DNA from 4 places in the Thioalkalivibrio sp. K90mix genome. Region 2 is predicted to be linked to each of the others. Evidence: predicted binding sites of a transcription regulator. Region 2 holds the regulator's gene; each other region holds the start of a gene.
What was found. The regulator FliA, encoded in region 2, starts transcription of late flagellar genes. The targets are predictions, from matches to a motif close to GCTAAAGTTNNNNNNNNNNCNGCCGATA.
Positions count from the first base shown of each region.

Region 1: TK90_RS04645 (chemotaxis protein) is a predicted target of FliA. The motif match lies at 4,563-4,590, and genes of this name have one in related genera.
Region 3: TK90_RS04770 (methyl-accepting chemotaxis protein) is a predicted target of FliA. The motif match lies at 2,322-2,349, and genes of this name have one in related genera.
Region 4: TK90_RS12865 (methyl-accepting chemotaxis protein) is a predicted target of FliA. The motif match lies at 4,931-4,958, and genes of this name have one in related genera.

Region 1 is NC_013889.1:977,313-985,329, reverse strand. Features, by position in the region: gene flgE (flagellar hook protein FlgE) at 1-656, opposite strand, end outside; gene TK90_RS04665 (flagellar hook assembly protein FlgD) at 682-1,353, opposite strand; gene flgC (flagellar basal body rod protein FlgC) at 1,368-1,787, opposite strand; gene flgB (flagellar basal body rod protein FlgB) at 1,824-2,234, opposite strand; gene TK90_RS04650 (protein-glutamate O-methyltransferase CheR) at 2,416-3,231, opposite strand; gene TK90_RS04645 (chemotaxis protein) at 3,505-4,434, opposite strand; gene flgA (flagellar basal body P-ring formation chaperone FlgA) at 4,677-5,411, shown strand; gene flgM (flagellar biosynthesis anti-sigma factor FlgM) at 5,545-5,859, shown strand; gene TK90_RS04630 (flagella synthesis protein FlgN) at 5,884-6,369, shown strand; gene TK90_RS04625 (flagellar brake protein) at 6,488-7,204, shown strand; tRNA gene TK90_RS04620 (tRNA-Pro) at 7,305-7,381, opposite strand; gene TK90_RS04615 (MerR family transcriptional regulator) at 7,653-8,009, opposite strand; gene TK90_RS04610 (integration host factor subunit alpha) at 7,993-8,017, opposite strand, start outside.
Region 2 is NC_013889.1:1,246,647-1,254,663, forward strand. Features, by position in the region: gene flhA (flagellar biosynthesis protein FlhA) at 1-1,839, shown strand, start outside; partial or broken gene flhF (flagellar biosynthesis protein FlhF) at 1,918-2,989, shown strand; gene TK90_RS05900 (MinD/ParA family protein) at 3,149-3,973, shown strand; gene TK90_RS05905 (RNA polymerase sigma factor FliA) at 3,970-4,731, shown strand; gene cheY (chemotaxis response regulator CheY) at 4,791-5,171, shown strand; gene TK90_RS05915 (protein phosphatase CheZ) at 5,274-6,050, shown strand; gene TK90_RS05920 (chemotaxis protein CheA) at 6,130-8,017, shown strand, end outside.
Region 3 is NC_013889.1:1,001,385-1,009,401, reverse strand. Features, by position in the region: gene TK90_RS04775 (amidohydrolase 2) at 1-280, shown strand, start outside; gene TK90_RS04770 (methyl-accepting chemotaxis protein) at 344-2,254, opposite strand; gene TK90_RS04765 (DASS family sodium-coupled anion symporter) at 2,386-3,915, opposite strand; gene TK90_RS04760 (superoxide dismutase) at 4,083-4,664, shown strand; gene TK90_RS04755 (acetylornithine transaminase) at 4,761-5,957, shown strand; gene argF (ornithine carbamoyltransferase) at 5,954-6,868, shown strand; gene ppk1 (polyphosphate kinase 1) at 6,946-8,017, shown strand, end outside.
Region 4 is NC_013889.1:2,700,434-2,708,450, reverse strand. Features, by position in the region: gene TK90_RS12880 (SLC13 family permease) at 1-1,470, opposite strand, end outside; gene TK90_RS12875 (universal stress protein) at 1,721-2,569, shown strand; gene TK90_RS12870 (ATP-binding cassette domain-containing protein) at 2,972-4,885, shown strand; gene TK90_RS12865 (methyl-accepting chemotaxis protein) at 5,052-7,067, shown strand; gene TK90_RS12860 (GNAT family N-acetyltransferase) at 7,089-8,017, opposite strand, start outside.

The DNA.
Region 1 (8,017 bases), 270 kb from region 2:
AAGGCCGTCCACTCTCGTTCGTCGCTCTTCACGAAGTAGATGCGCGCATCGCGGGACGTCCCCAGCGAGTCATACACCGTCAGGGACGTCGAGTAGTTGTAGCTGTCCGGATCATCGAACTCGAACTCGCCCGGATCCAGGATTGGAGCATCCGACTGGAGATTGACCAGGGCCTCAATGTCGCTGGTGGCCTGCGGCGCGGAGGCCCCTGTCTGCAGACGCAAATCCCCAAGCTGTCCGGTATTGAAATCGGTATCCGTGCTGCCCGGGTTGATTGGCGGATAGCCCTGCAGCTGCTGACCCTGGTTGTTCACCAGGTTGCCGTCGCGGTTTACCTGAAACTCGCCAGCGCGCGTATAGACACGATTGCCACCATCGTTCATCACGAAAAAGCCCTCGCCATCAATCGCGAGGTCGAGACCGTTCTCGGTGAACTCCGTGCGTCCCTGCGAGAACTGCTGTGTCACCGCCATGAGACGCGAACCACCCCCAGTCGCGGTCTGGCTGACGCCACCAAAACTCTGCGCAAAGACATCACCGAACTCGGCGCGCGAGCGCTTGAAACCGGTCGTGCCGGCATTCGAGACGTTGTTGCCGGTGGTCTGCAGATCGGCCTGCGCCGAGTTCAGTCCGCTCAATCCGATATTGAAGGGCATACTGGTCTACCTCCGTTAGAGTCCGTCAGCTGCTGATGCGCCGGACATCCGAGAAATTGATCTCGCCCAGGCCACGGACCATCAGGCCCAGGCTGGAATCGTCGCCTACCGAAACGCTCTCGACGCGGGCGTCGAGGAAGACATCTACTGATTCACTACTGGAACCGCTCTGGGCCGATGCGCGGAACTCGTAAACGCCCGGCGCTGCCGGGGTCCCGTCGTCGCGCATGCCATCCCAGGTGAATTCCTGCAGGCCCTCACTGGCCGAGCCAAGATTCATGCTGCGGATGCGTTCGCCCGTCGGGCTGTACACCTCGACCTGCAACTGGCCGGTCGACTGATCCAGCTCCACCGCCCCACGCACCATTCCATCCGTCCCGAGCTCGCTGAAGTCCGTCGGGACCAAGACGTCCTTCCCGACCAGGGACGCCGCCTGCAGGGTCTGACTCTGCCCCATCGACTGCGCCAGCTTTTCGAACGACTTCGACAGTTCCTCGATGCCCGTCACCGTCGAGAACTGCGCCATCTGGCCGATGAATTCGCCGTTCTCCATCGGTTCAAAAGGATCCTGGTTCTGCAGCTGGGTCGTCATCAGCTTGAGGAAGTCGGACTGCCCCAGGCGATCCGCGGGCCCCTCGTCCTTCTGCTGGCGAGACAGGCCCAGGCGATCCAGCATGTCGGGTGAGATCTGCGTCATGTGCGAACTCCGGTTTAGCCCTGGCCGATCTGAAGCGTGCGCTGCAACAGCTGGCGCGAGGTCTCCATCACCTCGACGTTCGCTTCGTAGTTGCGCGAGGCGGACATCATGTTGGCCATCTCCTCCACCACGCTGATCGCGGGCCGGAAGATGTAGCCGTCTTCGTTGGCCTGCGGGTGATTCGGTTCGTAGTGCGGCTGCGGCGGCGCCTGCGATTCGTCGATGCCCGCCACCCGCACGCCGTTGGACGCGCCGTTCGGGTCGGCCTGGTTCATCACGGTCTGAAACAGCACCTGCTTCGCCCGATAGGCCTCGTCGGGATTGGTCGCCACCGTGTTGGCGTTGGCCAGATTCGACGCGACCGTATTCAGCCGCACCGACTGCGCGGTCAGCGCGGAGGCCGAGGTGTTGAACAGATTAAACAGATCACTCACGACATCACTCTCCTGTTCCCAGCGTTGGCGCTCGCATTAGCGCTCGCCCCGCAGAGCATCACGGATACCGGAAACCCGGCGGTTCAGGAACTCGAGGCTGCTCTGGTACTGCAGGGAATTCTCGGCAAAGGCAGCCCGCTCCAGCTGCGGGTCCACCGTGTTGCCATCCAGAGACGGCTGCGACGGCACGCGATAAAGCGTCTCCATCGACCCGTTGGCACCACCCGCCCCGCCGGCGCCGATATGGCCCTGATGTGTGCTCGCCATCGGCATGTTGCCGCCCTCGCCGGCCGCCGCCTGCAGCACCGAGCGAAAGTCGATATCGCGCGCTTTGTAATTCGGCGTATCGGCATTCGCGATATTCGAGGCCAGCAGCTCCATCCGCTTCGCACGGACGTTCACCGCCTCCGGGAGAATGCCCATCGCCTTGTCGAGAGAAAGACTCATCCGTCGTGCCCCGTCCGCCACTGGCGGCTCTCAGGTTCCTCGGGACGAAACCGCTTCGCCCCGCTCGACAGGGACGATGCAATTGGTGTGCCACTATGGGCTGGAGGGGTTTGTGAAGGCGGCGCCGAGGGTGGGCGCCGGGGTCGCGGGCGCGACCTTATGGCGAGGCAGAAAGGGCCGATCAGCCCTTCAGGCGCAGGACAGATCCGTATTCGGTGCGAACCGTCTCGAAGGCCTGGGTATAGGGACCCGCCGTCTCGGAAGCGCCAAGAAACAGATAGCCGCCCGGGTTCATCTGGCGGGCGATTCCGTCAAGAACCTGTCGCTTGGTCTCGGCGGAGAAGTAAATCAGCACGTTGCGACAGAACACGATGTCGAACTTGCCCAGTGCCGCGTAGCGGTCGACCAGATTGAGCTTCTGGAAGCGGCAGCGGCGCTGAATCTCCGGGCGGACACGGTGACCTTCCGCTACCGTCTCGAAGAAGCGGGCGCGACGTGCCTCGCTCAGGCCCCGCACAATGCTCAGGCCGTCGTAGACCGCGCGGCGGGCGTCGTCCAGGATCTTCTCCGACAGGTCCGTACCCAGGATCGAGACCGGCACCACACGCTTGGGCCGCGACTCCTCCCACTCGGATACCACCATCGAGATGCTGTACGCCTCCTGCCCGCTGGAGCATCCGGACGACCAGACCTTGATCCCCGCGCCCTTCTCCGCGCGCTCCGGGAGCAGCACATGGCGCAGGATCTCGAACGGGAAGCCATCACGAAACCAGGAGGTTTCATTGGTCGTCATCGCGTCGATCACACGTGTGCGCAGGCGCGGGTTGGGCGCCTGACGCATCGCATGCAGCAGTTCCGGGACCGACTTGTAGCCGAATTCGTCCAGTAGCCGCGACAGTCGGCTCGACACGAGGTATTGCCGGCTGTCGCCCAGCACCAGGCCACAGCATTCGGAAAGGAACCGCGAGAACTCCTCGTAGTCGCGCGAGTCGATCACGAAGTCATCCTTGAAAGTCGACGAGACGGGCGGACAGGCACGTTGATGACGAATCCTTGACAGCGTGTCGGAAAACCCGGCCGGGGAGTGCGCTCTCCCCCGTACCGTACCGGTACAGTATACGTGCAACCGCACGGGTGCCGACAGCATCCCGACAGGTGACGCATGCGGCGTGCCATGGCCGCTGATGCTCACGCAGCCGGCAATCCGTTACCGCCCCCTTGCCGCAAAGCTCCGGCCTGTCGATTAACACAAACCGCCAAGGCACCGGCTTCAATCCTTGCGGGTTTGATCAAGCACGGCCTCGGCCAGCTCGTCGGGGTTGAACTTGGACAGGAATGCGTCCGCCCCGGCACGCTTGACCATATCCGTATTGAACTCCCCGCTCAGTGACGAGTGCAGCAGAACACGCAGACCTTTCAGGTGATCGTTCGCACGGATTCGGGCCGTGAGGGTATAGCCATCCATACGCGGCATCTCGATATCCGAGATCACCAGCTCCACCACCTCGTTTACGGTCCCGGCCTCGGCCTGTTCCTCAAGGAAATCCAGCGCCTCGCGACCGTCCTTGAAGACCAGATATTCCCAGCCCAGGCCCTTGATGGCACCCTCGATCTGCTTGCGCGCGACCACCGAGTCATCGACGATCACGATCTTGCGCTGTCCGATCCTTTCCCGTTCTTCGTCGGCCTCTGCGCGCACCGAATCGGACACGTTAATGGGCAACGGATTGACGATCGACAGCACCCGCTCGACATCGATGATCTCGACCAGCTTGTTGTCGATCTCGGTGACGGCGACCAGAAAGGACTCGCGCCCGGTCCCCCGTGGCGGCGATTTCACGTCTTCCCAGTTGACGTTGACGATCCGGTCCACGGCCGACACCCAGAAGCCCTGAACCGACCGATTGAATTCGGTCACCACCACCTTGTGATCATCCGTCCCTCCCACGGCCGTGCGCAGCCCCATCGCGCGCGCAAGGTCGATGATGGGGACGGTGCCGCCACGCAGGCTCGCGACACCGCGCACCACGCTCATCGAACCGGGGATCTGTCGCAGCGGCGGCGACGGGATCACCTCGCGCACCTTGAACACGTTGATACCGAAGGTCTGGGAACTCCCCAGATGAAACAGGAGCAGTTCCATACGGTTCTGCCCCACCAGTTGGGTCCGCTGATTCACATCGTCAATGAATTGACTCATTGTCCTGCTCTCCCCCTCGCCCAGCGGCCAGCCACCTCGACTCGCCAGCCCCAGTGTGCACCCCGGTGCCCGACGCTGTCATGCCACAAACCGCCGTCGCATGCCGATTGCACACGGTCTTGACCCGATAACGGCCAGGCGTCGTCACTCTTGAGGGTGTACACCGGATCCGCTGGCATGTTTTCTGCTTGCAAAGCGATACCAACCTCTCGAAACCTGACGAGCCGACACGCACCCAGACCATGAACCAGCCCGCCCCCCAACCCTTTGTTCGCACCTGGTGGCTGTCTGCCGCCCTCGGCGTCGTTCTGGCCCTGGTCTCCATAACGGCGCAGGCCGAGATCGAGGCAGTGGAAAACATCCGCCTGGCGGCCGAGCGTTTCATCCAGGAAGAGCTGAACATCAAACCCGGCGACGAAGCGGTCGAAGTCCAGATCGGTCGGCTGGACAACCGCCTGCGCCTGGCCCGATGCAGCGAGGCGCTGGAGACCCGATTCCCGCCCGGCGGACGACGCGATGGCAATACGGCGGTCCAGGTGCAGTGCGAGGCGCCCGTAAGCTGGTCGATCTATGTCCCGGTCACGGTCGAACGCTATGCCGAGGTCCTGGTCGCCAGCCGAACCCTGCGGCGCCAGCACACGATCCTGCCCGGCGATCTGCGCACCAAGCGCATCCAGACTTCACGTCATGCCGGGAGCTATTTCGAGAGCAAGAACGAACTGGTGGGGCTGCAGACCCGGCGCAACATCCGTTCGGGCCAGATCCTGGGCCAACAGCACGTCACCCAGCGCGAAGTCGTCAGCCGCGGCCAGCGCGTCACCATCCTGGCCGAAAACGGCTCGGTGGTGATCCGCATGCAGGGCGAGGCCCTGGAGAACGGCATTCTGGGCGATCGAATCCGCGTGAAGAACAGCTCGTCCGGACGCGTCGTCGAAGGCGAGGTGCTGGAGTCCGGACATGTACGCGTGGCCCCGTAAAATGGCGAGGCGCCTCGCGTAACCATCCACAAACTGTGAAGCGACTCGTAAATTCACGGCTCAAGGGGCTACAGTTTCAGCCGGTGCTGCCGCTAACCCCTGCAGTAGAATTGCAAAAACAGGAAACCGAATGATGGATATCAAAGGCCCGAACTCCCCCGGCCTGCGCCCGGATGGCAACACCTCCAGCGTAAAGGGCCGCGACGAGACCTCCCGGCCCGACGCAGGCGCTCAGGGCAATGCATCGACGCCCGTGCGACAGGATGACTCCGTCACCCTGACCGGTGCGGCGCAGGCGATGAACGCCGCCTCCGGCGCCGCCAGCAACGCCCCGTTCGACGAGGCGCGTGTCGCCGAGCTGCGCGAAGCCATCTCCAGCGGCCAGTACCCGGTCGACAACGAGCAGCTCGCCGATCGCATGATCGAACTGGAAAGCCTGCTGCGCTAGGCACCCCTGACAGAGACCCCGACGATGTCGCCCGAACAACGCCACGCCTTCCTCCGCTCACTGGAAGCCTCGATTCGGCTCAGCCACCAGATGGAGGACATCCTGCTGCAGGAGACCCGGGCTGTGGAGTCCCGTGCACCCGAGGCCCTGCGCGAGGTCGTGGCGCAGAAACAGACGCTCCTGCAGGACCTGGAAACCGAGAGTCGCCGGCAGCGCGAGACGGTCGAGGCTGCTGGCGAAAGCTACACGCCCGAGGGGCTCGCACGGCTGTTCAGTCGGCTCGAGAGCGGTGCCGAGCTGGAGGACCACTGGCAGGCTCTGCGCCGATCGGTGGAGCGCTGCAACACCCTGAACCAGGGGAATGCCCGGCTGATCGATCGCGACCGTCGACGCGTGGAGATGTCCATCCAGATCCTGCGTGGCGAAGAACCCGGTCCGGCCCCGACCTACGACCCCTACGGCCGCACCCAATCTGGCAGCCGTACGGGTCGGCGCATCACTCGCGCATGAGCTGCGCGCGCCCTGCGCGACACCGCCTCACACCACACCGACCGGCACCCGGGGCTGGTATTCCAGAGCGCCGGGCAGTACCGTGCGGCTTGGCCCAATAATTACAACAACGCCACGCATGGACGAGACCGACTACACCGTCGACAAGCCGGAGCGGATTGCCGGCATCCTCAAGGATCTGGATCACAAGCTCACCCTCGTCAACGTCCGTCTCGACGACGATGGGCCGCTATACAACTCCGCCCTGGTCCGCCTGGATTCCGCTGCACGCGAACTCTTCCTTGACGAACTCACACCCGTCGAAGCCAATCGCCATGTCCAGGAAGGCACCCGCATGCGGGTGTTCGCCAGCCTGCGCGGGGTCGCCGTACGCTTCTCCACGGCCGTCTCGCGCAGCGAGCGCGAGGATGCCGGCGCGCTCTACGTCTGCCCCTACCCCGAGACCCTGGAATATCTGCAGCGACGGGAGACCTTTCGCGTACATATCCCGATGGGCGAACGTCCGCGCGTCGAATTGCAGTATGGCGAATGGAAAGAGCCCGGTATCGGCGACCTGGCCGACCTCTCGGCACAGGGGATGTGCGTGGAGGTGCCACAGGAGTGGGTTGAGGCCCTTGAGGTCGGGACGCCGATGCGTTTCGAAAACCTGTTGCTGCCCGATGTCGGTGAACGCCTGGGCGGCGACCTGCGCCTGGCCAATCGTCGCCGCAGCCCGCGCGATGGATACGTATATGCCGGCTTCCAGGTCACCGGCATGAACCAGTGGCTGGAACGCCAGTTCAACATCGCCCTGCTGCACTACCAGCGCGAGGCGCGGCGACGCTCGATGGAGTAGCCCAGGCCGGTCCAGCCCCCCACATTGCTTCAGACACAAAAAAGGCCGCTGCATGCGGCCTTTTATTTCACCTGAACATCCACCATCAAGTGATTGAATTTGGTCGGGACGGCAGGATTTGAACCTGCGACCCTCTGCACCCCATGCAGATGCGCTACCAGACTGCGCTACGCCCCGAAGCCGCGAATCATATCCGATTCCCCGCCTTCACGAAAGCATCGGCCGCCCACATGCAACCACATTCTTGCGCAAAACCCATTCCCCCTGGGATCGATCGGTTGGGAGCATATTGGTGCGATTCGCTTGGCTCATCGCACCCTACAGCGGACGAGTCGTTGAAGTGGACTTGGGGGCAAGAAGGCAAGAACCAGCGCAGGGTGCGACGAGCCAAGCGAATCGCGTCAACACGACGTTCCGTTCCGAAAGCCAACCCCGCCGGGTCGGCGCCTCAGGCGCGTAATACGCGCAATACCGATTCCAGCTCCGAGATCGTGTCCTGGATGATCTGGCGCGCCTGCTGACGGTCGCCCTTGGCCTCGTCGCCAGACAGCTTCTGTCGCGCGCCATTGATCGTATAGCCCTCTTCGTACAGCAGGGCCCGAATCTGGCGGATCAGGATCACGTCCTGGCGCTGGTAGTAGCGCCGATTGCCCCGCCGCTTGACCGGCTCGAGCATCGGGAACTCCTGTTCCCAGTAGCGCAGTACGTGAGGCTTCACCTGACACAGCTCGGCGACCTCGCCAATGGTGAAGTAGCGCTTGCCCGGGATCGCGGGCAGTTCCTGGTGGTTACTCGCTTCCAGCATAGCTTTCG
Region 2 (8,017 bases):
GAGGGTCACACCGGTACCGATGCGGCCGGGCAGGTGATCCAGGCCTTCGGCGATTTCGTCGTGGGGGGCAACTACACCGTGGGTCTGGTGGTGTTTGCCATCCTGATCATCATCAACTTCGTGGTGGTGACCAAGGGCGCCGGGCGCGTCTCCGAGGTCAGCGCCCGGTTCACCCTGGATTCCATGCCCGGCAAGCAGATGGCGATCGACGCCGATCTGAACGCCGGCCTGCTGACCCAGGAAGAGGCGCGCAAGCGCCGCGAGGAGATCGCCAGCGAGGCCGACTTCTACGGTTCGATGGACGGTGCCTCGAAATTCGTGCGCGGCGATGCGATCGCCGGGATCCTGATCCTGTTCGTGAACATCATTGGCGGGCTGACCATCGGCACGCTGCAACACGGCATGTCGATGGGCGACGCCGCGACCAACTACGTGCTGCTGACGATTGGCGATGGCCTGGTCGCGCAGATCCCGTCGCTGGTGCTGTCCTCGGCCACGGCGATCATCGTGACGCGCGTCTCCAGCACCCAGGATATGGGCCAGCAGGTCTTTGGCCAGATGTTCTCCAACCCGCGCGTGCTGTACGTGGCCGGTGGCGTGATCGCCGTGCTCGGGCTCGTGCCGGGCATGCCCAATGCGGTCTTCCTGGGCCTGGCCTCGCTGGCCATCGGCTCGGCCTACCTGATGCAGCGGCGCGAACGCGAACAGACCGTGGAGGTGGAGCGTGTGCCCGACGAATCGGCGGAGACCAGTCCGGAAAATCGCGACCTCACCTGGGACGATGTGCCGCCGATCGACCTGGTGTCCCTGGAGGTCGGGTATCGCCTGATCCCGCTGGTGGATCGCACCCAGGATGGCCAGCTGATGGGGCGGATCAAGGGTGTGCGCCGCAAGCTCTCCCAGGAGCTGGGTTTTCTCCTGCAGCCGGTCCATATCCGCGACAACCTGGAACTGAGTCCGAATGCCTATCGCATCTCACTGCTGGGTGTCACGGTGGCGGAGGCCGAGGTCTTCCCGGATCGCGAGCTGGCGATCAATCCGGGCGAGGTGTTCGGCACCGTGCCGGGCACGCCGACCAAGGACCCGACCTTCAACCTTGACGCTCTGTGGATCGACCCGGCCGATCGTGATCAGGCGCAGGGCGCCGGCTACACCGTGGTCGATTGCTCCACCGTGATCGCCACGCATCTGTCGCAGGTGTTCCGCGAGAACGCCCATCGCCTGATTGGTCACGAAGAGGCCCAGCACCTGCTGGACCAGTTGGCGCGGCATTCGCCGAAGCTGGTCGAGAACCTGGTGCCGAAGACGCTCTCGCTGTCGGTGATCCTGAAGGTGCTGCAGAACCTGCTGGCCGAGCAGGTCTCGATTCGCGATCTGCGCACGATCGCCGAAACCCTGGCAGAGGAGGGTGTGAAGAGTCAGGATCCCGGCGTTTTGACCGCGGCCGTGCGGGTCTCGCTGTCGCGTTCGATCGTGCAGGACCTTGTGGGACCGGACGATGAGCTGCCTTTGATTGCCCTCGACCCATCGTTGGAACAGCTTTTGCATAAGTCCCTTCAGGGCAGTAATGGCGAGACCGTGGGGCTGGAGCCGGGCCTGGCGGAACGCCTGCAGCGCTCGGTGTCCGAGGCGGCTCAGCGCCAGGAGGCCAGCGGGCAGCCGGCCATCCTGGTGGTGGCCCCGGAGATCCGCTCCTGGATTGCCGGGTGGCTCCGTGGAGCCGTGCGCAGCCTGGCGGTGCTGGCCTTTACCGAGATCCCCGATAACCGGCGGATCCGCGTGGTGGCCACGGTGGGCCAGGAAGACTCGGCCCGGCAGGCAGCCCCCACGAGTGCCTGAGACGAACAGTAGCGATCGGGTCCGCCAGGGCTAAACGGGAGAACAGCGATGAATGTGAGACGGTACCGGGCACGCGACATGCGCGATGCGATGCGGCAAGTGCGTGAACAGCAGGGCGAGGATGCCGTGATCCTGTCGAGCCGCCGTGTCGATGGCTGGCTGGAGGTCGTCGCGGCGCTGGAAGATGGGGATGCGGGTGTCCCGGAGCGCGAGCAGCAGGCCGCGGTGAACGCGGTCCATACCCCGCGCGAGGCGCACCCATCCGCGTCGCGGCCGAGCCCGGGCTCGGCCTGGCCCGCGGACCCCGAGCTTGCCGCGATGCGCCAGGAACTGCGGGATCTGCGCAGCCTGCTCACTCGCCAGCACAGCGACAACGAGGCCGCGCAGTGGGCGGCGCGGCACCCGCTGGCGGCGGAGTGCAAGTCTCGTCTGATGGACCGGGGGTTCAGCGAGTCACTGGCGCGCAGTCTCGCCGGGAGTATTCTCGACGACAGCACCGTGGAACAGGCCTGGGAGCGGCTGCGTGCACGCCTGTCCGGGGCGATTGCCACCCGGCATCCGGATATCCTGGACGAGGGTGGTGTGCTGGCCCTGGTGGGCCCCACGGGCGTGGGCAAGACCACCACGCTCGCACGCATTGCCCTGCGTCAAATCCGTCGTATGGGTGCGGATTCGGTTACGCTGGTCACACTGGATACCCAGCGCATTGGGGCCACGCGCCAACTGCAGGCATTCGCGCAGATGGCGGGCGTGTCATTGCGGGTGTTGCAGAACCCGCGCGAGTTGCGGGATATGGCTGCGCGGGCCGAGGATGGGCATCTAATCCTGGCCGACACTGCCGGGCAGGCGCCGTCGGTGGTGGGTGACGAGTCCCTGTTTGCCGGCTGGCCGGACCGCGTGCGCTGCGAGAGCTGGCTGGTCGTCTCCGCGACGACCCAGGCCTCGGCGCTGCGGCGGGTGCTGGACGCCTTCCGCAAGACAGAGCCGGCGGCGCTGGTACTGACTAAACTCGATGAAGCCGAACAGTTGGGGGAGACTTTGTCGGTATTGCTCGATCAACACCTGGGTCTCACGTTTGTCAGCGATGGGCAGCGGATTGCCGAAGACTTCCACCGGGTCGAAACGGGCGATCTGACCCGGCGGGCGCTCGGCGAAGAACGCAACCCCGCGCGTCGATCCTCCCGCGACGAACGATGGACCGATGCAAGCCTGGCGGAGTTCTCGAATGCCAGCCGCAGTGCGCCGTCGCCGCGCCGTACTCAGGATGCGGGCGTTCTGGAGATGATCCATCCGGTGGGGAAAGGACGCTATGCCACGCACTAATCAGCCGTTGAAGGTCATTGCGGTGGCCTCTGGGAAGGGAGGCGTCGGCAAGACCAACGTGTCGGTCAACCTGTCGGTAGCGCTCGCGCGGCTGGGGCGCGAGGTCATGTTGTTTGATGCCGATCTGGGGCTGGCCAATGCCGACGTGCTGCTCGGGCTGCGACCCGAGCGTACCCTGCATGACCTGGTGACCGGGCAGGTGGACGACCTCCAGGATGTCCTGATTGAGGGCCCGGACGGAATCAAGGTCATACCGTCGGCTTCGGGGATCGCTGCGATGGCGAATCTCACTCAACTAGAGCACAACGGTCTGATCCAGGCATTCAGCGCGTATTCCAAGCCGCTGGATGTGCTGGTGGTGGATACGGCAGCCGGGCTGCAGGAATCCGTGACGACCTTCTGCCGGGCGGTCCAGGAGACCCTGATCGTCGTCTGCGACGAGCCGGCGTCCATCACCGATGCCTATGCGCTGATCAAGGTACTGCACCGCGATCATGGCATGCGGCGTTTCCGGCTGGTCACGAACATGGTCCAGGACCGCGCGGGGGCCGAGCGTTTGTTGCAGAAACTCACCACGGTTTGCGACAACTACCTGCCGGAGGTGATCCTGGATCTCGCCGGTTACATCCCGATGGACGAGAATCTGCGCAAGGCCGTACAGAAACGTGCGCCGGTCGTGCAGCAGTATCCGGGCAGTCCGGCGGCCAAGGCCTTTGCCGAGCTCGCCCGTACGGTGGACCGCTGGCCGGTGGCCCGTGGTGCCGACGGTGGTGTCGGGTTTTTCGTCGAACGGATGTTGCAGAGCGCATGATGTCGCCGCGTAATCGCCTCCCCGGATACGAGAGCGTGGCCGCGACAGGCCACGAGCAGCGCGTTGCGGAGCATATCGAGCTGGTGCATCGCATCGCGCATCATCTGATGGCGCGTCTGCCTTCCTCGGTCCAGGTCGATGACCTGATCCAGGCCGGCATGATCGGCCTGCTGGAGGCCGCGCGGCAATTCGAAGGCGGGCAGGGTGCCACGTTTGCGACCTATGCCGGGATTCGGATCCGTGGCGCGATGATCGACGAATTACGCCGCAGTGACTGGACGCCGAGATCGGTACACCGCAACAGCCGCAAGATCGCCGAGGCGATCCAGACGGTCGAAGCCAGAGAGGGGCGCGCGGCGCGCGGGGTCGAAGTGGCCGAGGAACTCGAGGTGCCGATCGACGAGTACTACTCGATGCTGCAGGACCATGCCGGCGCCCATCTGTTCGCGCTGGACGACCTGGGCGGCACCGATGGTGATGCGGACCGGGTGATCGAGGGGCAGGAGGCCTCGCCCTCGCGCACAATCGAGGCTGGAGAATTTCGCGAGGAGCTGGCCGCCGCGCTGGGCGATTTGCCCGAACGCGAACGTCTGGTGCTGTCGCTTTATTACATCGAGGAGCTCAACCTGCGCGAGATTGGCGCGGTGCTGGGGGTGACCGAGTCGCGCGTCAGCCAGATCCGCAGTCAGGCCGTCATCCGACTGCGCGCGCGCCTGGGTTCCTGGCTCGAAGACGGCGAGGCTTTGCAGTTATTCTGAGGGCCGCGCTCTAGTACTCACATGAATCATTTATCCCGGAGTGACCTGTGGACAAGGGAATGAAAATTCTCATCGTGGATGACTTCTCCACGATGCGACGGATCATCAAGAACCTCTTGCGTGATCTTGGCTTCAACAACACGCAAGAGGCCGATGACGGCAGCACGGCACTGCCGATGCTCCAGAACGGCGACTTCGATTTTCTGATCACCGACTGGAACATGCCCAACATGCCGGGCATCGACCTGCTGCGGGCGGTTCGGGCCGACGAGAAGCTGAAGACGATGCCAGTGCTGATGGTGACGGCGGAGGCCAAGCGTGATCAGATCGTCGAGGCGGCCGAGGCGGGCGTGAACGGCTACGTGGTGAAGCCCTTTACCGCGGAAACCCTCAAGGAAAAGATCGACAAAATATTCGAACGCATTGAAGCGCAAGGTTAACTTGGGTTTCGGTGTCGACATCTCCTGGTCCGCGACAATGCATGGCCGGGGGATTGATTCCGGGCATCACGTTCGGGATGGGGAGCGAGCAAGGGGCTTTGGATGACAGACCAAGAACAATCGATCGGTGAGCAGCAGATCGCTCGCGCGCGGGAGCTCGTGCAGGTTCTGGAGGCAGGGGACGAGGTGGCCGCGCGCGCGTTGATCCAGGAGCTGGCGCGTCCCTACGACCGCGAACTCTTCGACGAACTCGGAAAGCTCACGCGCGACCTGCACGAGGCCTTGCAAAGCTTCCGCGGGGATTCGCGGCTGGTGGAGCTGACCCAGGCCGAGATCCCGGATGCCCGTGAGCGTCTCAATTATGTGGTCACGATGACCGAGAAGGCCGCCCACGAGACCCTGACCGCCATCGAGACGAGTCTGCCGATTGCCGAGTCGTTCAGCCAGCAGGCCGGCGAACTGACGGCGAAGTGGACTCGTTTCCGAAATCGGCAACTCTCGGTCGATGAGTTCCGGGAGTTTGCCCGCGAGCTGGATGCGTTTTTTGCGCAGGCCAACGACGACACCGAAGAGCTGCGGCGCTTGCTGTCGGAAGTACTGATGGCGCAGAGCTACCAGGATATTACCGGGCAGGTGATCCGGCGCGTCATCCAGCTCGTGACGGACCTGGAGGAGAACCTGGTCTCGCTCATTCGACTGTCCAGCGGGCGCATGGAGACCATCGAGGCCGCCGAGAAGACGCTCGACGATGATACCGAGCGGCGCGAGGGCGATCGGCGCGGACACGGACCAGCAGTGCCAAAGACTCAAGATTCCGGCCAGGATGTCGTTCAAGGACAAGACGAGGTGGACGATCTGTTGTCCAGTCTGGGCTTCTAGGCAGCCCGCTGATTCCTGAATCAGCGGCTTCCCGGCGCCCATCCCTTAACGGCAAGCCTCACCGGAACGGAGAGACCGAATGGCCATCGACCCCAACGACGAAATCCTTCAGGACTTCCTGATCGAGGCCGGGGAACTGCTCGAAGGACTCAACGAGCAGCTGATCGACCTGGAACAGCATCCCGATGACCGGGATCTGTTGAACGCGGTATTCCGCAGCTTTCACACGATCAAGGGTGGCGCGGGCTTTCTGAGCCTGGATCCGCTGGTGACCGTCTGCCATCACGCAGAGGACGTGTTTAATCTCCTGCGCAACGGGGAGCGTCAGGTCGACGGTCACCTGATGGATACCATGCTGCGGGTCCTCGATACGCTGAACGTGATGTTTGGCGACCTCCGCTCCGGGGTCGATCCGACGCCCGCGGAGGCTGATCTGGTCGAAGACCTGCGGCGGATGGCGAAGAACGAAGACGTGGCCGGCAATTCCGAACCCGACGCAGTCGCGACGCCCGACGAGTCCCCCGAGCCGGAGCCGGAACCGGCACCCCCCGCGGAGGTGGAAACGACCGCGATGGCCGCGGGCGACGCTGCGGGGGAAGACTCGGGATTGGTCGGCGCCGATGACGAGATCACCGACGATGAGTTCGAGGCCCTGCTGGATTCGCTGCACGGCGATGGTTCGCCGCAGGCGGCCCAGGACTCCGCTACGTCGTCGAATGCGGACGCAGGGTCGCCCAGCACGGATTCGGATGCAGCCGGGCCAAGCGGGGATGAAGAGGACCTGATTTCCGACGATGAATTCGAGAACCTGCTGGACGAGTTGCAGGCGCGAGGTGATGGGCCTCCTGCCAGTGCCGCGCCGGCACCTGCTGCCGCTGAGTCGTCCACGCAGGAAGAGCCGAGCGTGGAGCCCGAAGCCGCCGCCAGCGCGGCACAGGAACCGCCGGCTTCCGAGGCCAAGCCACAGGCTGCCAAGCCTGCGGCCGCGGCGGCTGGCGCCCGGCAGGCCCCTCAGGGTGAGGCCTCGGTCCGTGTGAACACCGAACGGCTCGACGAGATTATGAATCTGGTCGGCGAGCTGGTGTTGGTGCGTAACCGCCTGAGCATGTTGCGAACCCAGCATGTGGACGACGAGCTGGGCAAGGCCATTAGTTCGCTGGCCTTGGTGACATCGGATCTTCAGACGTCGGTGATGAAGACCCGCATGCAGCCGGTCAACAAGGTATTCAATCGCTTCCCGCGGGTGATCCGCGATCTGTCGCGTAGCCTGGGTAAGGAGATCGAGCTGGAGATCTTTGGCGAGGACACCGACCTCGACAAGAACCTGGTCGAGGCGCTGTCCGATCCTCTGGTGCATCTGGTGCGCAACGCCGTGGACCACGGTATCGAGACCCCGGAGGTGCGCGAAAAGGCCGGCAAGCCGCGCAAGGGTACGGTGGTGCTCGGTGCGGCGCAGGAAGGCGACCACATCGCATTGCTGATCAAGGACGATGGGGGCGGTATGGATCCGCATGCCCTGCGGCGCAAGGTCGTCGAGAAGGGGCTGATGGAGCCCGCGATGGCCGAGCGGATGACCGATCGCGAGGCCTTCAACGTCATCTTCATGGCGGGGTTTTCCACCAAGACCGAGATCTCGGATGTATCCGGTCGCGGGGTGGGGATGGACGTCGTCAAGACGAAGATCTCGCAGCTCAACGGGACCATCGAGATCGATTCCGAGATTGGGGTCGGGACCACGCTGCGGGTGAAGCTGCCGCTGACCCTGGCGATACTTCCTGCGTTGATGGTCATTCTCGACGGGCGGCGGTTCGCGATCCCGCTGGCATCAGTGTCGGAGATCCTCGATCTGGACTTGACCAAGACGCATTATGTTGATGATCAGGAAGTAATTGTTGTAAGAAATCAAGCGCTTCCAGTGCATTATCTCAAGCGTTGGTTGAAGCCTGGATTTGTCCCCGAAGCGAAGG
Region 3 (8,017 bases), 250 kb from region 2:
CTACCTGGACCGGCACCCGAACATGGTCATGGATGTCTCCATGCGCAACCCGCGCATCAATCCCGGCGGCATCATCGACGCCGACTGGTTCGAGCTGTTCCTCGACTATCCGGACCGGTTCCTGATCGGCAATGACACCTTCAGCCTCGCCCGCTGGGAGCACTTTACCGTGCTGAAGGACAGCACCCGAGCCTGGCTCCAGCAGATGCCACCCAACGTACAGCGCATGATCGCCCGAGAAAACGGCGAGCGCCTGTTTCCGCCCGTCGAGAGTCCGTAGCCCGACCACAAAAAAGCCCGGGACCGTCTCCGGACCCGGGCTTGGCATCAACTGGCTCGGGGTTTATACCTTGAATTGCGCCACCCGCTGCTGCTGCTCGGACGCCAGCTTGGACAGCTCCTCCGAGGCATTGCGGATCTGTTCCGATCCAGCCGCGGTCTGATCCAGCACCTCGGTCACGTTGGCGACGTTGCGGTTGATCTCCTCGGCCACCGTGGACTGCTCCTCGGCGGCACTGGCGATCTGCGTGTTCATGTCGCTGATGCGCGTCACGGACTGGGTGATCGCCGTCAGCGATTCGCCCGCCAGGTTGACCTGCTCCACGCTCTGGTGCGCCTTGGAACGACCATCTTCCATCGCCTGCACCGCCTCGCGGGTACCGCTTTGCACGCGCTCGATCATCTGCTGGATCTCGTGGGTCGAATCCTGCGTGCGGCTGGCCAGGGTACGCACCTCGTCGGCGACCACCGCGAACCCGCGGCCCTGTTCACCCGCTCGCGCGGCCTCGATCGCCGCGTTCAGCGCCAGCAGGTTGGTCTGATCAGCGATATCGCCGATGACTTCCAGGACCTTGTTGATCTCCTCGGCATCCTGCGACAGGCGGCTGACCACCTCGGCGGCACCATCGACCTGCTGCGACAGCGCGTTGATCGCGGCCACGGTGCGTTGCACGACCTGCTGCCCCTCGGTGGCATCCTGGTCGGTGTTCTGTGCCGCGGCGGCGGCATCCGCCGCGTTGCGGGCCACCTCCTGCACCGTGGCCGTCATCTCGTTCATGGCCGTGGCAACCTGATCGATCTCCGACTTCTGTCGCCGTACCTGCTCGTTGGTTTGCTCGCTGGTGGCGGACAGCTCGTTCGCGGCCGCGGCGACCTGATCGCCCCCGGCCGCGACCGTGGAGACGAGACCACGGATCTTCTTGACGAAGTTGTTGAACGCCTCGGCCAGCTCGCCGAGTTCGTTCTTGCCAGAGACCTCCAGCGTACGGGTCAGATCGCCCTCGCCACCCGCGATATCGTTCAGGCGTGCGACCGTACGGTTCAGCGGACGAACAATGCTTCGGGTCAGGAGCCAGGCCAGGAGGGCGCCCAGCGCCACGGCCACCACGCCGACCGCGACCACGGTACCGGTTGCGTTGCGCGCCATCGCTACATACGCGCTGCGGTCCACCATCACCTCGAGTACACCTACTGCATCACCGGAGAAGTCCGTGACTGGACGCGCGACCACGGCCATCGGGTTACCTTCGTAGGTCACGTTGCGCACCAGTTCTTCGCCCTCCATGACCTCGCGCATTTCGGCATCGCTGAAGGTCGGGTCGCCGCTGATCGTGCCGCGGAAACGGCTGAACGAACGGCCATCGCGCAGATAAAGCGCGACCGGTGAATTCGTATCCGCAGTAAACTCCTCGAAGAAGGAGTCGCCGAACGAAAGACCGATCTCCACCGAACCGACGTGGTCGCCATTGTGTTCGATGGGCACAACCCCGCGAATGCCGAGACCCGCTACCCCTTCCTCAAGCCCCGAGATCGGGGTGCGCTTCTCGTTGGTGTCGACCACCGTCTGGCGGAACCCGGACAGGTCGTCGCCATAATTGTCGGGGGAGTGAACGCGCAGGAAGGAAGTCGCCGGCGGGGTATGGAACTGGTACTGATGCACGCCGTACTGCTCGCTGAGCGAGGCAAAACTCGGAACAGTCATCTCGGCCAGACGCTCGCGATCGCCCGTCGCCATCGCCTCCTGCACGTCGGGGATCTTCGCCACGGTCTCTGCCATTGCGGTCGCGCGCGCGGCTTCCTGGTCCAGACGACCGACAAGCTGCGCGGCCAGATCGGTCAGTTCGCGCTGTTCGGCACGATCGGCCATGGTGCCAAGGCTGTTCATCACGACCACAAGGGTCAGGATCACGGCCAGCAGCACCACCGTGATAATCCCGACCATCAGCCGGACTCCGATTCGGATGTTATCGAACATTTTGAAGACTCTCCCCAATAAGGCTTTGCGGGCCAGCGGCATCCTTGCTGCGGCATTTCATCGACGTTAGCGGCGGCGCAGCATAAAACTTGAGGGGCGTCACAGGAAGCCTGAAAGGCCGGGAGACGAACCTATCCCTGCATCAGGATGACCTCCGCCAGGGCGTAGACCGCAAGCGTAATCACGGCAATCGCCACCATGGAGAGCAGCGCCCCGCCACGGATCATGTCGATCACCCGCAGTCGATTGCTGGCGAACACGATCGCGTTTGGCGGGGTCGCGACCGGCAGCATGAAGGCCACTGAGGCCGCAAAGGCCACAGGGATCGCGAGGAGCACGACCGGGATCTCCATGTGCATCGCCAGCGCGGCCACCAGCGGCAGCAGCGTCGCAGCGGTGGCTGTGTTGCTGGTCACATGCGACAGCAACATGGTCACCACCACGGTCCCGGCAATAATCAGCAGCAGCGGCCATGTCTGGGCGGCACCCAGACCCTCGGCGGCCAGCTCCGCCAGGCCGCTCGCCTCGATGGCCGCGCCCAGGCTGAGGCCCCCGCCGACCAGCAGCAGCACCCCCCAGGGGAGCTCGCGCGTGTTGTCCCAGGCCAGCAGCCGGCGCTGGTCGGCTGCGCCCGAGGGCAGCAGGAACAACAGCCCGGCACCCAGGATGGCAATCCCGGCATCGGTCAGGTGAATCGGCAGGAGACCCTCCAGAAAGGGACGCGACAGCCAGGCCAGCGCCACCAGCAGGAAGACGCCGGCGACCCGGTATTCGGCCCGCGACCAGGCTCCGACCTCGGCACGCTGCTGGTCCATCATTGCCTGCAACCCCTGCAGGCGTACGCGATGGACCGGGAAGACCCAGCGCGTCAGCAGCCACCAGGCCAGCAGTAGCAACGCGGTGGCCAAAGGCAGGCCCAGCATCATCCACTGCACAAAACCGATCTCGATGCCATGCCGGTCGCCCAGATAGGCGGCGGTCAGCGCGTTCGGCGGCGAGCCGATGATCGTCGCCATGCCCCCGATGTTGGCGGCAAAGGCGATCCCCAGCAGTAGCGCCAGTGCGGGCCGGCGCGAATGGGTGCCGATCTCGTTACCCGCGATGTGCGTATCACGATCCATCAGCGCCAGAACGGACAGGGCAATCGGCAACATCAGCGCGGCAGTCGCGGTATTACTGACCCACATCGACAACCCTGCAGTGGCCAGCATGAACGCCCCCACCAGAAGATGCAGGCGGTCCCCCGCCCGGCTGACGATCGCGAGCGCAATCCGCTGGTGGAGCCCCCAGCGCTGCACCGCCAGCGCGATCGCAAAGCCGCCCATGAACAGGAAGATGATGGGATTGGCATAGGGCGCGGTCGCCGCGTCCATCGGCATCACGCCGAGCAGCGGCAACAGGGCAATCGGCAGTAGCGCCGTGACGGGTAGAGGCAAGGCCTCGGTAATCCACCAGGTCGCCATGAACAGGGTCAGCCCCAGCACCCACCAGGCCTCGCGTGCAACGCCTTCTGGCGGCGAGAAAAGCAGGAACGCGAGCATCAGGAGCGGGCCCAGGAAGAGCCCAATGCGCCCGCGCCAGGCATAGGCGCTGCGGGTGGGGCTCGCACCCGCCGCCGGAGAGTCGCCGTCCGATTGTTGATCGGCATCGGGTGCGGACATGCCGTGGCTCCTTCACAATTCCGCAAACGTTGGCTGAACGATAACCAAGCCGTGCCATCGGAAATTGCATCCCCCGGGCAACGTGACTATCGTTGACGGGTTTCCTGGCGCGGCCACCGATGGCCGGCCAGCCGCAGTCTCGCATGTTTTATTACAAGGAGTCTTTCATGGCCTACGAACTGCCCGATCTGCCCTATGCCAAGAACGCGCTGGAGCCGCACATCTCCGCCGAGACGCTGGAATACCATCACGACAAGCACCACGCGACCTACGTGACCAAGCTGAACGGCCTTCTGCCCGGCTCCGAGTTCGAGAATGCCTCGCTGGAGGACATCATCAAGAAGGCTCCGGCCGGCGGCATCTTCAACAACGGCGCCCAGGTCTGGAACCACACCTTCTACTTCAACTGCATGGGCCCGGACGCCGGTGGCGAACCGTCCGGCAAGGTGGCCGACGCGATCAACAGTGCCTTTGGCTCGTTTGATGGCTTCAAGGAGAAGTTCAACGAGGCCGCGGTCGGCAATTTCGGCTCCGGCTGGACCTGGCTGGTGCAAAATAGCGACGGCTCGGTGGAGATCGTAAACACCTCCAACGCCGCCAACCCGATGCGGGATGGCAAGACCCCGCTGCTGACCTGCGATGTCTGGGAACACGCCTACTACATCGACTACCGCAACGCGCGGCCGAAGTATCTGGAAAACTTCTGGAACGTGGTGAACTGGGATTTCGTCGCCCAGCAGATGAAATAAGTCGCGCAAACGCGATTGGGGGCCGCCCCAGTGCGGCACCCTGGGCAGAAGCCGGCGGCTCGCTCGCCGGCTTCTTCATTTGGGAGAGCTTTGCTAATGAGTGACGTCCTGCAGAATACCTATAGCCGGCTGCCGGTTGCCTTCGAACGGGGGGAAGGCGCCTGGCTCTGGGATACCGAGGGCAAACGCTACCTCGATGCCCTGTCCGGCATTGCGGTCTGCGGCCTTGGGCACGCCCACCCGAAAGTGGCACATGCGATCTGCGATCAGGCTCAGACGCTCGTCCATACCTCGAACCTGTTCCGCATTCCCCTACAGGAACAGCTCGCACGGCGTCTGTGCGCGCTCGCGCAGATGGACCAGGCTTTTTTCTGCAACTCCGGAGCCGAGGCCAACGAGGCAGCGATAAAGCTGGCCCGGCTGCATGCCCGCCGCCGCGGCATCGAGAAACCGAAGGTCATCGTGATGCACGGCAGCTTCCACGGGCGTACGCTCGCAACGCTGTCGGCCACCGGTAACGAAAAGATCCATGCCGGATTCGAACCCCTGGTCGAGGGCTTCGTGCACGTCCCCCATGGCGATGCCGAGGCCGTCGCGGCCCTGGGCAGCGACCCCGACGTGGTCGCCATCCTGGTCGAACCCATCACCGGTGAAGGCGGCATCCACGTACCCCCGCCCGGATACCTGCGGCGCCTGCGCGAACTGGCCGACCAGCACGACTGGCTGCTGATGCTGGACGAGATCCAGGCCGGGATCGGCCGCACCGGACACTGGTTTGCCTTCCAGCATGAAGGCATCACGCCCGATGTGATATCGCTCGCGAAGGGCCTGGGCAACGGCATCCCGATCGGGGCGAACCTGGTGGCCGGCCGTGCGTCCGGCCTGTTCACCCCGGGTACCCACGGCACCACCTTCGGTGGCAATCCCCTGGTCTGCCGGGCGGCCCTGGCCGTGCTGGACGTGATGCAGGACGAGGGCCTGTGCGAGGAAGCTGGACGACAAGGCGAGATCCTCCGCCGCCGCCTGGCCGACCGGCTCGAAGACAAACCGGGGGTCGTCGCCGTACGCGGACGCGGACTGATGATCGGCATCGAGCTGGATCGCCCGGCCGGGACACTGGTTCAGGCCGCCCTCGACGCAGGGCTGATTCTCAACGTGACTGCACAGCGCGTAGTCCGGCTGCTGCCGCCACTGATCGTGGACGACGCCCAGGTCGACCAGATCGCCAGCACTGTAGCCGATCTGGTCGACACCCTGCTCGCATCCGAAGATTCCCGGGAGGCCCAGGCATGAAACCCCGCCATTACCTGTCGTTCCACGACCTGTCCGCGGACGAGACACGCGCCCTGCTCGAACGTGCCGTCGAACTGAAGCGCCAGACCCACGCGGGCGAGCACCACGACGACATCCTGCGCGGCAAGACGCTGGGGATGATCTTCGAGAAGTCCTCCACGCGCACGCGGGTCTCGTTCGAGGTTGGCATGCAGCAACTGGGCGGCAACGCCCTGTTCCTGTCCCCGCGCGACACCCAGCTGGGCCGCGGCGAGCCGATCGAGGACACCGCCCGCGTCCTCTCGCGCATGGTGGACTGCGTGATGATCCGCACCTACGAACACGAGAAGATCGAACTGTTCGCCCAGCACTCCTCGGTCCCCGTGATCAATGGTCTGACCGACCGGGAACATCCCGCGCAGCTGCTGGCTGACCTGCAGACCTATCTTGAACACCGGGGCGACATCCGGGGCAAGCGCGTGGCCTGGATTGGCGACGGCAACAACATGTGCCACAGCTACATGTATGCCGCGCACCTGCTGGACTTCCAGCTGGTGGCGGCCTGCCCCGAGGGCTACGACCCGGAAGAGGACGTCGTGGGTGCCACGCGCGACCATTTCGAGCTCACCCGCGATGCGCGCGCGGCGGCCGAGGGTGCCGACCTCGTCGTCACCGACGTCTGGGCCAGCATGGGGCAGGAGCAGGAAAAGAGCGCCCGCCGCCGGGCCTTTGCCGGGTTCTTCGTGGACGCCGACCTGATGCGTCTGGCCAACGACGACGCCCTGTTCATGCACTGTCTGCCCGCACACCGCGAAGAAGAGGTCTCCACCGAAGTGCTCGAAGGCCCGCAAAGCGTGGTCTGGGACGAGGCGGAGAACCGGCTGCACGCGCAGAAGGCCCTGATGGAATTCCTGCTGACCCGCGGAGCCTGAGACCTTCGCCCGGCCTGTCACGAAACTGACATAATGCAGGCCTACACTCGGGACCCCACCCTTGCCCCGAGTCGTGCATGCCGGATGCCGACGTGACCGATACCGAGCTCTTTCTCAACCGCGAGCTGTCACTGCTGGAATTCAACCGGCGCGTGCTGGAACTGGCACGCGACCCGGGCTTTCCCCTGCTCGAACGCTTGCGCTACCTGAGCATCTCGTCCACCAACCTCGACGAGTTCTTCGAGGTACGCGTGGGATCTCTGCGTCAGCAGATCGACCTGAACGTCCAGACCCCCGGGCCGGACGGCCTCTCGGCGGCGGAGCAGCTGCGCCAGATCGCGCCCCGCGCGCATGCGCTGGTCGACGATCAGTACCGCACCCTGAATGACGAACTGATCCCGGCGATGGCCGCCGAAGGTATCCATTTCGTGCGTCGATCGCACTGGAACGAGCAGCAAAAGGCCTGGGTGCGCCAGTTTTTCCGCGAGCAACTACAGCCGGTGCTGAGCCCGATCGGGCTCGATCCCGCACACCCCTTTCCGCGCATCCTGAACAAGAGCCTGAATTTCATCGTCACGCTGAAAGGCAAGGATGCATTCGGCCGCGAGTCCGGGCGCGCGGTGGTCCAGGCCCCGCGGTCACTGCCGCGTCTGGTCCACCTCCCGCGCGAGGTGGCCAGTGGCGATTCCGATTTCGTGCTGCTTTCGTCCATCCTGCACGCCCATGTCGACGAACTGTTCAAGGGCATGAAGGTTACCGGCTGCTACCAGTTCCGGCTGACCCGCAACTCCGATCTGTTCGTGCAGGAGGAAGAGATCGATGACCTCCTGAACGCCCTGGAGGGCGAACTGCCCCAGCGCAACTATGGCGCCGGGGTGCGCCTGGAAGTTGCGGACAACTGTCCGGACGAGGTCGCGCAGTTCCTGCTGCAGGAATTCCACCTGGAGGCGGACGACCTCTACCAGGTCACCGGTCTCGTCAATCTGAACCGCATGATGGCGGTGTACGACCTGGTCGACCGGCCCGACCTCAAGTTCCCCCCGTTCGTCCCCTCCCTGCCACGCCCGGATGCCAGCGGCGACAGTATCTTCGCCTCCATTCGCGCGCACGACCTGCTGCTGCATCACCCCTACCAGTCGTTCATGCCAG
Region 4 (8,017 bases), 1.3 Mb from region 2:
GGCGGCGGTGCCGGTGTTCTCCACCGCCATCCCCAGCGGTATCAGCGAGGCCAGCAGGAACACGGTCTTCCAGCTGACCGAGCGGTAGGCGTCGTCGAGGCTGATCACGCCGGTCAGGATCATGCCCAGTGCGCCGGTCAGCAGCGCGACCGACAGCATCAGGTCGGTGAACAGGATCAGGCCCACCGTGAGCGCCAGGAAGAACAGCGCATGCGGGACCTTGGAAGGACGCAGTTCCTCGCGCGGGTAGTCGGAAGTGATCACGACAAAATCGCGATCCTTGTCCAGGCGCGCCAGTGACTCCCAGGTGCAGTGCACGACCAGGATGTCGCCGATCTCCAGTGGGATGTCACGCAGGCCCTCGCCGAAGGTCTCGCTGCCGCGCTGGATTCGCATCACTGACAGGCCATAGGTCTGGCGCATGGCCAGTTCGGTGACGGTCTTGCCGGCGAGATTGGACCCTGGCGCGATGGCGACCTCGGCCACCCCGGAGCGGCTGGTGTCCAGCGCATTCGCGAATACGTCGAGGCGGGTGGTCGGCCGCTTGCGCGTGCCCTCGCACAGCTTTTCCATGCGCTCGGGGCTGGCGAGCACGGCCAGGTGCGAGTTGGCCTGGATCTCGTAGCCGGTCCAGGGGGCCATGCGCAGCTCGTCGCGCACGTAGGTGCCGACGATCGCGATCCCGGTCTCGCGCTCGATCTCGGCCACGGTGCGGCCCACCAGCGGGTCCTTCTCAGGCACGAAGACCTCGTGGATCTCGTAGGACAGGCCGTAGACCCGCTGGAAGTACTCCTGGGCGCTCTCGCGCTGCGCGGACTTGGACTTGACCGATGGCAGTACGAAACGGCCCAGCACCACGAAGTAGACGATGGTGGTGGCGAGCAGCGCGAGGCCAATCGGGGTCACGTCGAACAGCTGGAAGGGCTCCATGTTCGATGGCAGCAGGTCGTTCAGCAGGATCAGCGGGCTGGAACCGACCAGGGTGATGGTGCCGCCGACGATCGCGGCGAAACCCATGGGCATCAGCAGGCGCGACAGTGGTATCCCGAGGCGGCTGGAGATCCGGCTCATCACCGGCATGAACAGCGCGGCCGCGCCGATGTTCTGCATGAAGCTCGAGATCACGCCGACGGTACCGGAGACCGTCGGAATGATGCTCTTCTCGGTGGTACCGCCCACGCGCATGATGAACGCGGCCACCTTGTGCATTACGCCGGTCTTGTCGAGCCCGGCGCCGATGATCATCACCGCGATGATCGCGATCACCGCATTGGAGGCAAAACCGCTGAACAGTTCGTCCTGCGCGACCAGCAGCCCGAGCCCGGGCACCAGCGTCAGCAGGCCGAGCAGCACCATCACCGAGATGGCAGCCAGGTCCACACGGATGACCTCCGTCACAAACAGGAAGATGGTGAACGCCAGCAGCGCGAGCACCACGATCATCTCGGTGGTCAGCGTAAGGTTTTCCATGTATCGATTTCGTGTCCTGAAGACCCGCACCGGACGGTGCAGGGCCGGGGCTGAGGGGGCTGGCGAGCGGCCCTGGCCGGTAGCCAGTGGCGTGGGAGGCGTCGCCGGTGCTCCCCCTTGGAAGCGCGCGATTATTTCATCCCGGGCGGTTGGACGCAAAAACCGGGCCGTTTGGACCTTTCGCGAGACGCTGGCTGTCGTACGCCGGCCGGTCGGTTATGCTGAACGAAAACCGTCAGGGAGACGCCCCATGTCCGATGCCCCGCTTTGCCGTTTCGAGACCATCGTGCTGGCGACCGACGGGTCCGAGTTCAGCGAGTCGGCCGAGGCCGTTGGCCTGGATCTGGCTCAGCGTTGCGGGGCCCGGCTCATCCTCGCCCGTATCATTCCGACCGATACGCAACACGACGCGCTGTCGCCCCGGCGCAGCCACGATGCGAGCGTGACCGCGCAGGGCGACCTGGACGTGCTCGAGAAAAAGGCGCGCGAACAGGGCCTTGATGCCCTGCCCATCCTGCGTCACGGGGTGGACCGGCACCAGGAGATCGTCAAGATCGCCGAGGAATACAAGGCTGGACTGATCGTGATCGGGCGCCGCGACCGCAACGATCTTGCACGTCTGATGGTCGGCGACGCGACGCGCAAGGTGGTGGGCACGGCGCCGTGTAACGTCATGGTCGTTCCGCGGGGCGCGCAGGCGCCGCACCGGGGGTTGCTGGTCGGGACCGACGGCTCCGAACTGGGCGATCAGGCGGCGCGTGCGGCGATCGAGCTCGCCGGCTATTGCCAGTTGCCGATTACTATCGCCTCGGTCGCCGTGCCCGGCCAGAGCGAGGAGCGTCGCCAGGAGGGTGTCGATGCGATCCAGCGCCTGCAGGGCGAGGCCCGGGAGCAGGGCCTTCAGGCGGACGCGACCTTCGAGGAAGGCCGCGCCGAGGTCACCCTGATTGACGTGGCGCGGCGCGATAACCGTGACCTGATCGTCGTGGGCAGCCACGGGCGCACCGGCCTCAAGCGTCTGCTGATGGGTTCGGTATCCGAGCGCGTGATCGGCGGCGCCGACTGCCCGGTGCTGGTGGTCAAGGAGCTCAACGACTAGGGAAGCATTTGTTTCCCTGGTCGCACCCCCTGGTTCACGATTCCCCCTGAACCCTTCCGCCCGGCGTTTGCCGGGCTCTTCAACTGGATTTCTCTAGGGAAACACTGATTCATGTACACACTCGCGTTGGTACCCCAGGTTGTCCGAGACAAGGCGCGTCGTGCAGCGGGTAGTGGTTCTACCCGCCCGTTCTTGACTGGTTCGGGGCGCAACGCCGGATCGGGGAACCTGGGGTGCCAACCCCACAACTTAATGGACGAAGGGGCTCGGCCGCTTTTGCGTGCGCACTGCGTTGCGGCTCCCTTGTGCAGAATGACTGCACGGCGGTCACCGCGCCTTGTTCGCACGCAAAAGCGACTCGAGCGCGAGCGTGTACATGAATCAGTGTTTCCCTAGATCTCGATGGCTCTGCTGACCCTGCGCGATATCCACCTGGCCTACGGCATGGCCCCCCTGCTGGACGGCCTCAACCTGAGCCTGGAGCCCGGTGAACGCGTGGCGGTGGCCGGGCGCAACGGCGAGGGCAAGTCCACCCTGCTCAAGGTGATCGCGGGTGCGATCCAGCCGGACTCGGGCGAGGTGGTCCGCCAGGACGGCCTGACGACCGCATACTTGACCCAGGAGCTGCCACCCGGGGTCGACGGCACGGTGTTCGATGTGGTCGCCGAGGGGCTGGGTGAGGCCGGGCAGTTGCTGGAGCGTTTTCATCACTTGAGCCAGGCCGCCGCGGGTGGTGATGCCGAGGCCCTGGAGAAGATGGGCCCGGTCCAGGCCCGGCTGGAGGCGATCGACGGCTGGAGCCTGCAGAACCGGGTCGAAACGACGCTTTCGCGCCTGGAACTTGACCCCGAGGCCGGTTTCGCCGCGCTCTCCGGCGGGCTCAAGCGCCGCGTCTGGCTGGCGCGCGAGCTGGTGTGCGAACCGCAGCTGTTGCTGCTGGACGAGCCGACCAACCACCTGGATGTCGCCGCGATCCGCTGGCTGGAGGAGTTCCTGCGCGGGAGCGGGCTCACGGTGGTGTTCATCAGCCATGACCGCCAGTTCATGGAACAGGTGGCCACCCGCATCCTGGAGCTGGACCGCGGCCAGGTGTACGAGCATCCGCCCTCGATCGAGGCCTTCCGCACGCGCCAGGCCGAGCGTCTGGAGGTCGAGGCGCGTCAGCGCGCCGAGTTCGATCGCAAGCTGGCGCAGGAGGAGACCTGGATCCGCCAGGGCATCAAGGCGCGGCGTACGCGCAACGAGGGCCGGGTGCGCGCCCTGCAGGCCCTGCGCAAGAAGCGCGCCGAGCGACGCGAGCGCGGGGGGCAGGTGCGAATGCAACTGTCGCCCGAGCAGCGTTCCGGGCGTCTGGTGATCGAGGCGGAGCACGCGGACTTCGGCTATGACGACATGCCGGTGGCGCGTGACGTCAATCTGCTGCTACAGCGTGGCGACGCCCTCGGCATCGTCGGACCCAATGGCGCCGGCAAGACCACGCTGCTGCGCGGGCTGCTGGGTCAGGTGGAGCCGCTTGCCGGAACGGTGAAGTTGGGTACCCAGCTCGAGATCGCCTATTTCGACCAGGCCCGCGCGCGTCTCGACGAGACGACCACCGTGCAGGATGCGGTCGGCGAGGGCCGCGACCGCGTCACCGTGAATGGCGAGACCCGGCATGTGCTGAGCTATCTCGGGGACTTCCTGTTTCCGCCGGAACGCGCGCGCCAGCCCGTATCGGCCCTGTCCGGTGGCGAGCGCAACCGGTTGTTGCTGGCCAAGCTGTTCCTGCGCCCGGCCAATCTGCTGGTCCTCGACGAGCCCACCAACGACCTGGACGTCGAGACCCTCGAGCTGCTGGAGCAGCTGCTGATCGAGTACACCGGCACGGTGATCGTGGTCAGCCACGATCGCGCCTTCCTCGACAATGTCGCCACCAGCACGCTGGTGCTGCCCGGGGATGGCACGGTCGAGGAGTTCGTCGGCGGCTGGTCGGACCTGCCCCCTCGCGTGACACATCGCCTGCTCACGCGTGAAGCGGATACCGGGACCCGGGAGACACCTGCCGCACCCGAGGCCCGGTCCGAGTCGACGCCCGCGACCCCGGAACCACCACCCCGCGCCCGCAAACTCTCTTACAAGGAGGGACGCGAACTGGAGGCCCTGCCGGGCCGGATCGAGGCACTGGAAAACGAACACCAGTCACTGGCCGAGGCCCTGTCGGACCCGGAGGTGCTGCGCGATGGCGAGCGGGTGCGCGAGATGCAGGCCCGGCTGGAACAGGTCGAACGTGACCTGGCGGCGGCTTACGAGCGCTGGGAGGCGCTGGAATCACCCTGATCCTTTCCGCGTCATCCGGTGTGATGGGATTCTCAAAACGGCCGGGCTCAACTTCAGGGGAATGCGGCCGTAACAGGGGATGAATCGTCTCTACAGGCAGCGGAATGACCCGCTTGCACGTGATGGCATGCGCCCGGCAGAAGGCGCGAAGGAAGGAGTCAACACCATGCTGGACAAACTCTCCATTCGGGGGCTGCTGATCGCCGGCTTCGGGCTGGTCGTCGCGATCCTGATCATCAATTCGCTGCTGGCGCTGCGTGCCCTGAATGTGGGCGGACAGGGCGTGGCCGAATTGACCCAGTCCGACTATCCGGCCGTGGCGCGCGTCAATGAGGTGGAGCAGCTGTTGCAGGAGAGTGCCGCCTTTCTGGGCTTCTACCTGATGAGCGAGGAAGAGGAGCACCGCGACGCCTGGCTGAACGCGATGGACGAGCTGGACGTCGCCATGGATGCCCTGGTCAACGATCCGGTCGTGCGGGGCTCGGATGAGCTGAGTGCCTCTGCGGAACAGGTGCGCGCGAACATCGATGGCTTTGCCGCGCACCGTGACCGTCTGATTGAAGTGGCCGAGGACGTGGCCCAGAACATGCCGGCCCAGGGTGTCGCCAACTCGCGTGCCAATCCGGCAACCATGCAGATGACCCAGCTGACCAGCACCATGATCGACGAGGAGATGGCGCGGGCACGCTTCCAGCGCTCGTTCGAGCGTCTCGGCGATTTCTACAGCCTGCGCACCAACCTTTTGCAGATCACCTCGAACCTGCGCGGTTTCATCGCGTTTCGTGATGACTCCTTCGAGCAGAACCTGCGCCTTTATCTCGGGCAGACCCATGACGTCCTGGCGCGGCTCCTGGAGCAGTACGACGAGCTCGACTTCGAGCAACAGATCGCGGTCGAGGACTTCGAAGGGCTTCTGAACGATCTGGATAGCGCGATCCAGGACATCGTTCGTATCCACGGCAGCGAGGAGGCCCTGCAGGACGCATTCCTGATCCGTACCGAGGTCGGCCCCGTGATCTTCGAGGCACGTAATGAACTGCAGCAGTTGTCCGAGCGCATCACCGGCCGTGCCGAAGTGTCCGCCGCCGAGCTGACCGCGACCATGCGCAATACCCAGGTGACGCAGGGCGTGCTGGCGCTGATCGGCGTGATCCTGGGTGTGGCCGGCGCGGTGTTCATCATCCTGGTGGTACGCCGTGCGCTGGCCCACTCGACCGAAGCGCTGGAAGAGATCGCCGACGGCGATGGCGACCTCAGCCGTCGCCTGGACGAGAACGGCCTGCTGGAGACTGCCCAGCTGGGGCGCGCGTTCAACCGCTTCACCGACAAGATTGCGCAGGCGATCGGCAATGCCCGCAGCGGGACCGAGACGCTGAACCGGGCCACCGAGAACCTGAATCAGGAGGCCTATCAGGCCCGCGAGGTGGTCTCGCGTCAGCGCGACGAGACCGAACGCGTCGCCACCGCAATCAACGAGCTTCAAAGCAGCGCCGAGGAGATCGCGCGCAACACCGACGCCACCTCCCAGGCCGGGCAGGAGGCCAGCGGCGCGGTGAACAACGGCGCCGACGTGATGGAGAAGAACATCGAGTCCATGTCCTCCCTGCTGGGCACGGTCGAGCAGGCCGCCGGTACGGTCGCCAAGCTGGGTGAAGACTCCAAGCAGATCGGCACCATCCTCGAGGTGATCCGTGGCGTGGCGGAGCAGACCAACCTGCTCGCACTGAACGCGGCGATCGAGGCCGCCCGTGCCGGCGAGCATGGCCGCGGGTTTGCGGTGGTGGCCGACGAGGTGCGCAAGCTGGCGACCCGCACGCAGGAGTCCACCGACGAGATCGAGAGCATGATCTCGCGCCTGCAGACCGCCACCAGCAGCGCGGTGAAGGCCATGGAGCACGGCCAGGACGAGGCCGAGACCACCATGGAGCACACCGCCGAAGTGAACGGGGCCCTGCAGCAGATTCGGCAGTCGGTGACCACGATCGTCGAGATGACTGACCAGATCGCGGTTGCCGCGCGTCAGCAGAGCACCGTGGTCGAGGACATCAACCGCAATATCGTGCAGATCTCCGACGGGGCGGACCAGTCGGCCAATACGGCGGATCGGGTCAGTGCGGCCTCCGACGAGCTCAAGCAGGTGGAACGCGAGATCCAGCAGGCACTGGCCCAGTTCCGCTTGTAGTGTCGCTCGCGCGCCCTGGGGTCACGCCTCGGGGTGCGCCAGCCAGGTCTGCGCGGCCTGGCGCAGGCGTCGAACGGCCTCCCGCCGTCCGGAAAACCCCAGTTCACGGGCCAGCGCCTCGTCATCCAGGGACTCGATGGCGGATTGCAGCAGCCTTCCTTCCGGTCCTTGCGGCGGGTGTGCAACAAGGGAGCGTCGCAGGGCGGCCCGTATCCATTGGAGCGGTCGTTGCCGCCGTGCAAAGGCTCGAATCTCTTCGATGTCCCGGGCGTGATCCCGGTCGGGTGCCGTGACGGCGGACGGCTGGATGGCTTCAAGGACCCGGCGTCGCCGGCCCGTCTGATCGCGCAGTAGCGCGGCGCCGCCCTCGCGCCAGTCGCGCGCGAAAGACGCTGCGGCCGCATCGACGAGGGCAGCGGTGTCTTGTGTCAACGCCCGGGTCAGCACGATCGACACCTCGCCGCTGGCGGGATCTGGTCGTTCCCCGACCCGCACCGGCTGCCAGCCTGCCTGTCCCCAGAACCGTACCAGTGCCGGTTGCAGTCCGAAGCTCGTGCCAAGCAGTGCGATGTCGTGGTGTGCCGCGCATTCCTCGACTGCGCGCAGCAGGCGGCCCCCAAGCCCTCTCCCTTGCCAGGCGGGGTGTACGGCGAGCCTTTGGATTCGCCACCAGGCCCGGGTGGCCAGAGCGAACTCCCCGCGAGCAGCCAGTGTGCAGGGCAGGAAGTGTCCCTGGGGGCGCCGCTCCCCGGCCCAGACCGCTTCCGCGAGTTCGGGCGCCAGGCCACTCTCTTTCTGGACCAGGGCAACCCCGAACAGCGCCCGGTCCTGCGCACCGAGGAGCAGCATCAGGTACGCGTCAGGATCGTCCAGCCAGCGGGCCAGATCCGACGGGCGTGTGCGATAGTGGGCGTCGGCGAGCAGGCCGGCCACGTCCTCGAGCCGACGCG